2 regions of the Streptomyces vastus genome follow, and region 1 is predicted to be linked to the other one. Evidence: riboswitches for the same ligand, from Rfam matches in the RefSeq annotation. Region 1 holds a riboswitch; the other holds the start of a gene.

Region 1 (3,649 bases):
GCCGATGATGCGGTCGACGCGCAGTACCGCGGCCTTCTGCTGCGTTGTTCCGTGCTCCTTCACCCAGGAGCGGAAGTCCTCGGCCTGCTTCTTCGACTGCTTCTTGTCCGTGTCCGTCGGCAGGGTTTCGGCTACGCCGACCTTGTCGGCCTTCGCGGTGTCCTCGGCGGTGCAGGCGGTGGCCCCGCCGAACAGGGCGGCACAGAGCGCGAGAACGGCAGCAGTGTGGGGGGTGGGCTTCACTCAACGTCTCCGTCGCGTTACGTGGGCCGGATGGGGGGCGACACCATACCGGCGCCCCCACGAGGGAGGCACCGGTAGAGGTCAGGCCCCAGGATCAGAACTTGATGGCGTCGGCCTTGTCGTTCCAACTGCCGCCATAGGTGTAGTCGATGTTGGCGAAGTTGGAGTAGAGGCTGTATCCCGCTCCCAGGAACAGGTGCGGGTCGGGCAGGCCCGAACGGAAGTCGTAGAGCTCAACTCCGCGCTGCGGACGGTTTATGAACGCAGAGGAAGCCTTGTCCCGGAACGACGGGGAGTACTGGTTGAGGTGGCGCGTTTTGGCCTCGGAATACGTCGGCCACTGCAGCCGCCGGCCCGAGTAATTGGAGTTCTGCCAGAGGCACACCCAGTTACTCGGGCAATCGCGGTAGGCTCGGTCCGTGAGCGCCCGCTTGGCTCCCGCCCGGCCCTCCGCGGTCGGCGCGTTGGCGCTGAGGTAGGTGTTGGCCTCGCGGTCGTTGTCGAAGCACTGCATCGTGCCGTCCTCCGACACCTCGACGCAGATCTGCGCGCCCTCCCAGTCGGACGCGGGGTCGATTCTCTCGCCCTTGTAGTACATATCCACCGTGTCGGCGGCGTCGGCCTGCGCGTGGACCTGAGCCTCCTCCTCGGGCGTGAGGACGTCGGTCACGACTCCGGGAACCGTGGTGGGGTCGTCCGCGGCGAACGACGGTGCGGCGGCGACGCCGCCGAGTACCAGCGAGGCAACGGCCGCGGTAGCGGCCATGGTGCGTAGACGCATGGATGTCTCCCTGTGCGAACAGTGATGTGGACAGCGCGCGGCCATGACGGAACCGCGCATACCGGCGGTCGATCGCGCCGGATGGCGGATGGAAGGTGACTCCTACCGGTGCTGGGCGTCGCGAACGGCCGGCATCTCGCACTTGGCGGCAACGCAGCGTGAAACGCACATAATTCAGACCCCCGTTTTCCATCCCCCGTTGCCCCCGCGCACCCATGGTCAGGGCGGCGCGTCATGTGGGTCGGTGATCTCCTCCGACCGGGCAGAGCCATCTTGATCCGATCGGGCGTTCGGATCAAGCGATTTCTCGCCAACTGCCAAACCCACTAAGGGACGTCGGATCGTCGGCTTCTGCGCCCGACCTCCCCGCCTCCGGATGAGTCATCGCTTCCCGTGGTGCCGGATCAGCCACGTGTTGGGGCGCACCGTCTGTGCCACGTCCCCTCCGGGCCCGGCGTCACGGCCTGTCACAAGCCCTTCAGGGGCGTGGATTCCAAAATTCCGCACACACGCGCATTCCGGCCGGCTTGCTGTTACGGCGAGGGGGATGGGCGCTTCGAGCCCGGATGATCGGGCCGACCGTGATCGGTGGCAGGTGATCGTCCGTCAGCGCTCGATCTCGGCGTTCGTCAGCACGAGGAAAGCCCGCAGGAGCGCGGTCGCATGAGGGCGGTCGCGTGTCGGGCGTTCATGCGAACCTTGAGGGGATCCGCCAGTTCATCAGGTCGGCGAAGCCGTGCTCGTTGGCCGCACGCTCGCGGCTGACCAGCTTGTTCGCCTGCTTCTGAGCTTCGGTCAACGGGTGGCCCCGGCCGCCTTGCGGCCGGTGACGGTCACGGGTCGTCGAGGTCGTCGTCCAAGCCGACGAAGCCGAGGCCCTCAGAATGCATTTCCCACCGATGGGCCCCAACGGCCCCGCCCAGGTGGATGGACCCATGGACGGGGCACTTGTGGCCATGGCCGTGTCGCAGGCCGAGCCAGGCCCGATCAGTAAGGGCCGTTGACGTTGTCGATCGAGCCGTATCTGTCGGCGGCGTAGTTGCAGGCCGCCGCGATGTTCGCGACCGGGTCGAAGGGGTCCATCGACGTACCGGGCACGTGGTAGGCCTGGAAGGTCGGATCGATGGTCTGCAGGAGGCCCTTGGACGGGGTCCCGGCCGCGGCGTTGGAGTCCCAGTTGTTGATGGCCTGCGGGTTCCCCGACGACTCGCGCATGACGTTGCGGTGGATGCCGTCGTACGAGCCCGGAATCCCATGCTGGGCCATGATGTCCAGCGCCTCCTTGATCCAGCCGTCGAGGTCGTTCGTGTACGTCTTCGCGGCGGCGGGGGTGGCAGCAGCGGGCGCCGCGGACTTGGCAGCCGCCGGGCTCGCGGCCGACTTCTTCGTACCGACCGTCAGCGTGAGGCCCGGCTTGATCAGCGAGGGGTTGTCACCGATGACCGCACGGTTGGCCTTGTAGAGCTTCTGCCAACCGCCGCTCGTGGTGCGCTTCTTCGCAATCCTGATCAGGGTGTCACCCTTGACCACCTTGTGCGTGACGAGCTCGACCTGCGGAACCGCGGCTTGCGCAACCTGTGCGACCTGCGCCGCCGGCTGGGCGGCGTGAGCGCCGGTCACCCCCACGAACGGGAGCGCGAGCGCGGCCCCGCCCGTTCCTACGGGGACGACGACGCGGGCGATGCGGCGGGCTTTCGGACGGCGGTGCTTACCTCGTGCGGGCATGGCGAATTCCTCTCCGGCGCCTGCGAGGTGAGCTGTCGGGTTCGGGCGGGAGATGCCCGGCCGCACGATGAGCGCGACTTCACCCCAAGCCGTTCCGGTGCCCGGATCGGCGACTTACCTGGGTCCCCCGCTCCTGCCGTCAGCGCGTGGATGAATGGGGTTCCGAGGCGGCGGCAGGATTCGGCGTTCCGCCCGGATCGACGAGAACGTATGCGAGAGCACACACCCGAAACAAGCCCCGAAATCCCGGTCCGCCCCTTATGAACTCGTCGAAACGAGGGGGAAATCGCCCGATTATTCCGGAACGCAACCTTCAACTTACGTACCGCAAAGCGGAAGTTGCCGAGGCGCCACCTCAACACCCAATCCACCCGAACGTGACCCAATTCACGCGATCAAGCACCACTAAGCCTGAATAAAGCGGCAATGTAGGCAACTCGGGCATTACATTCTGCGGGGTTGTCCCACGTTGAGCTTGAAGTGGAGGCCGGAGCACCGGCGTCCGGGAAGCAGGCTGCCGCATAAGGTCGAATATCGGACGAAGCTCGCCTCTGGCCGCGTATACGCACGTGGTGCATGTCGACTACCCACCGGCACGTAGATCTACAAACGTTACAGATCGCCCATAATGTGTAACATTCGTAGCTGATACACCAATTTCACCTTGCCCAACCGTGCCGCCGCAGCGGCACGGTCGACGACCCTGAAGGTGGGCTGTCCATGCGACTCCGGACGCCCCCCTGCCCCGTTGCCCGGCACAGTCGACCGAGACCTCGCCCGGACGTCACAAACGCCGGACCTTGCGCAGTTCCCTCGCCACCAGGTCGCCGTCGGAACGTCGCCGCTGCCCGGCATAGAAGAGGGATGAGCCGGTCACGAGGAAGAGCCCCGCCGTGATCT
Region 2 (3,649 bases), on a different contig from region 1:
CCGACGATCTGGACCTTGTCGCCGATCTTGTCGGTGATGACCTTCCAGCCGGCCCAGTCGTCCTCGAACAGCGGGTCCTCGATGGAGACGAGCGGGTACGAGGCGACGAGTTCCTCGTAGTACTCCGTCATCTCGGCGGCCGAGCGCGACTTGCCCTCGAAGAGGTACGAGCCGTCCTTGTAGAACTCGGAGGCGGCGACGTCGAGCGCGAGGGCGACCTGCTCGCCGGGCTGGTAGCCGGCCTCCTTGATGGCCTCGATGATGAGGTCGAGGGCGGCGCGGTTGGACTCGAGGTTCGGGGCGAAGCCGCCCTCGTCGCCGAGGCCGGTGGACAGGCCCTTGGTCTTCAGCACCTTCTTGAGGGTGTGGTAGACCTCGGCGCCCCAGCGCAGTGCCTCGGAGAAGGACTCCGCGCCGATGGGGGCGATCATGAACTCCTGGATGTCCACATTCGAGTCGGCGTGCGAGCCGCCGTTCAGGATGTTCATCATCGGTACGGGCAGCAGGTGCGCGTTCGGCCCGCCCAGGTAACGGAACAGCGGGAGGTCGCTGGCCTCGGAGGCGGCGTGCGCGACGGCGAGGGAGACGCCGAGGATGGCGTTGGCGCCGAGCGAGCCCTTGTTGTCGGTGGCGTCCAGGTCGATCATGGCCTGGTCGATCAGCCGCTGCTCGGTGGCGTCGTAACCGACGAGCTCCGGGCCGAGCTGCTCGATGACGGCGAGGACCGCCTTCTCGACACCCTTGCCGAGGTAGCGGTTGGCGTCTCCGTCACGGAGTTCGACAGCCTCGAAGGCGCCCGTGGAGGCGCCGGACGGAACGGCGGCACGACCCGTGCTGCCGTCGTCGAGGCCGACCTCGACCTCGACCGTGGGATTGCCTCGGGAGTCCAGGATTTCCCGGGCTACGACGACGTCGATGGACGGCACGAGCATCTCCTTCTGGGATGTGACGCGGTTACGCGGGCCGCTGGGCCCGCACAGCGCGAAGCCGCGGCGGCTCCGCGAGGACGAGCCTAACCGGCTCCGGGCGATCGGCCAGCCGTCCGCCCCTCTCATGGACCGAACCGAGAGTAAATTGTTTCCGAACGGAACAAAAAGTCCCGCCCCAGTGCGTACGGGGGAACACGCACCGGGGCGGGACTGCTGGGGGCTCAGCCTCAGCCGCTCTGGGGGCCGGGCTTCAGCTGAGCCGGGGCTCAGTTCAGCTGAGGTGCAGCTGCTGGCCCGGGTAGATGACGTCCGCGTTGTCGACGATGTCGTCGTTCAGCTTGAACAGCTTCTGCCAGCCGCCCTTGACGTCGTTCTCCGTGGCGATCTCGCTGAGGGTGTCACCCTTGACGACCTTGTACTCGCCGTCACCCTTCTTGACCTTCTTGCCGGTCGGGGTGGTGACGGTCTTCTTGGCAGCCGGGCGGTCCGCGGAGCGGGAGGCGCGCTCCTCCTGGGCCGGGGCGCTCTGCTGCTGGGACTGCTGGGTGTTCTCCTGAGCGGCACCGGAGTCCGAGGAGCCGCCGCCGGTGTACGCGGCGCTCGACAGACCCTTGCCGCAGACCGGCCAGGCACCCTTGCCCTGGCCCGCGAGGACCTTCTCGGCGATCTCGATCTGCTGGGCCTTGGAGGCCTGGTCGGCGGTGGCGGCGTACTTCGTGCCGCCGTAGCCGGCCCAGGTGGAGGCGGAGAACTGCAGGCCGCCGTAGTAGCCGTTGCCGGTGTTGATGGACCAGTTGCCGCCCGACTCGCACTGGGCGACGGCGTCCCACTCGGAGGCGGTGGCGGCGGAGGCCGTACCCGACACCATCAGCGGGGCGGCGATGGCGGCACCGGTGACACCGGCGAGCGCGGCTATGCGGGTGGTCTTGGACGGGCGACGGTGCTTGCCCTTGCCGGAAAGCAGCATGAAGAGATCCCCTCACCGACGCCTACGAGGTGAGCTGTCGGGTTCGGGCCTGGTGAGTTGCCCGGCCGTGCGGATCGCTCCGCACGACTTCACCCCAAGCCGCACCTGGTCTCGACGACCGGGCCCGGCACTTACCTTGGGTCCCCCGCTCCTGCCTACGGCGCTTTACGCGACGACTGTTCCCGTACGGACGTTGGCAGGATTCGGCGTGACATCCGTCGGGGCCCGCTGTGGCGAGCGGTCACGACCGTAAACATGCGATCCGCCGAATTTCAAAGACGATCAGGGCCTTTGAGATCCATGTCTCACTTTCACCAAACCGGACATCCAGCCCGAACTGCCGCCACTTTTGGCCCGGTTCGGCACCTTGCACACCTCTCAGTCCGTGCCGAGTTCAAGGCGCTGACCGGGGAGGATGAGGTCCGGGTCGGCGCCGACAGTGCGCTTGTTCGCGGAGTACAACTCGGGCCATCCGCCTTGGAGGCCAAGGGAGTCGGCGATTGCCGAGAGGCTGTCTCCGGAACGGACGGTGTACGAGCCGTCCGCGACGCCCGCCGCATCGCGTGAGCCGCCGCCCGCACGCGAGGCATGCCGACCGCCGGAGTCGTCCGTACGGGAGGCATCGGCATCCTCTTCGGCGCCGCCACCGCGATGGCGGCCGGTGCCCTCATCTGTGTTCGTACTCTCACTCTCGCCGCTCGAAGAGTCGGCGTTCTGGCCGGAATTACCCGAGTCGCCCTCATTCGTCGCGCCCGTGGGCGGGCTGGGCGAGCTGTCGGGGCTCGGTGATTCGGCGGTGGAGTCGCCGCCGGAATCCTGCGAGGTACCGGTGGACGACCCGGACGTACCGGATGATCCCGAATCAGCGGATGTATCGGACGAGTCGGAACTACCGGATGAATCACCCTTTACGGGGTCGTCACTTGACGTCTGCCCCGAATCGGAGCCCGATCCGGAGTCCGCCTCGGTGGGCGAAGTGGGGGTAGGCGTGGGCGAGTCCTGCGCCAGGCCCGTGTCAACGTCGGCCGAGCCGGAGTTCTGCGTCAGGCCCGCGACCAGTCCACAGGTCGCCCAGGGGCTCGTCCCCTTGTCGGCGAGGATCTTCTCGGCGACGGCAATCTGCTGGGAGCGACTGGCCAGGTCGGCCCTCATCGCGTAGTCGAGACCGCCGTACTGCTCCCACTCCTCCTGGGTCACCTGGAGGCCGCCGTACTCCCCGTTGCCGGAGTTGGCGCTCCATGAGCCGCCGCTCTCGCACTCCGCGACCGCGTCCCAGGTCGCACCACTGGCGGCACTCGCGCCGCTCGCCGCGAGGAGGGGGATCGCGATGGCCGATCCGGTCACCCCTGCCGCCACAAAGAGAGCCGGCGCCTGACGGGGGCGACGGTGTCGACCGTTCCCGGAGAGCATGCGATTGCCTTTCGCGCGACAGTGTGTGACATGGGTGTGATCAGTGGGACTGCTGAGATCTACTTTCGCGTGAACCTAGTGGGACCCGATCACTTGTCACCAGTAGATGTAGCGCAGATCACGTGAAGATCACGGACTTGAGGGTTCGTCAGCTTTGAGCTGGGGGTTCGTCAGTTCTCAGTCGGGCTCCGCCGGCACTGAGACCGGCTGAAGAGGGGGTGAAGCTGACGGGCAAGGTCCGCAGGCCGCGCATGATGAGTCCCCCGCGCCACCGCAGGTCCGCCGAATCCACCGCGAGTTGCAGATCGGGGAGGCGGGAGAGGAGCGTCGCGAGTGCGGTCCG

The links. A riboswitch is a leader RNA that binds a small molecule or an ion and turns the genes downstream of it on or off. The one in region 1 is predicted to bind cyclic di-AMP.
Region 2: another riboswitch for cyclic di-AMP. It lies ahead of ABD357_RS33925 (transglycosylase family protein); the one in region 1 lies ahead of ABD357_RS19350 (LysM peptidoglycan-binding domain-containing protein).

What each region holds. Positions count from the first base shown of each region.
Region 1 is NZ_BAAASJ010000036.1:228,269-231,917, forward strand. Features, by position in the region: gene ABD357_RS19340 (hypothetical protein) at 1-243, opposite strand, end outside; gene ABD357_RS19345 (peptidase inhibitor family I36 protein) at 338-1,024, opposite strand; gene ABD357_RS19350 (LysM peptidoglycan-binding domain-containing protein) at 2,012-2,749, opposite strand; cyclic di-AMP (ydaO/yuaA leader) riboswitch at 2,754-2,904, opposite strand; gene ABD357_RS19355 (hypothetical protein) at 3,534-3,649, opposite strand, start outside.
Region 2 is NZ_BAAASJ010000104.1:203,852-207,500, reverse strand. Features, by position in the region: gene eno (phosphopyruvate hydratase) at 1-932, opposite strand, end outside; gene ABD357_RS33925 (transglycosylase family protein) at 1,201-1,896, opposite strand; cyclic di-AMP (ydaO/yuaA leader) riboswitch at 1,901-2,069, opposite strand; gene ABD357_RS33920 (transglycosylase family protein) at 2,275-3,240, opposite strand; gene ABD357_RS33915 (cytochrome P450 family protein) at 3,455-3,649, opposite strand, start outside.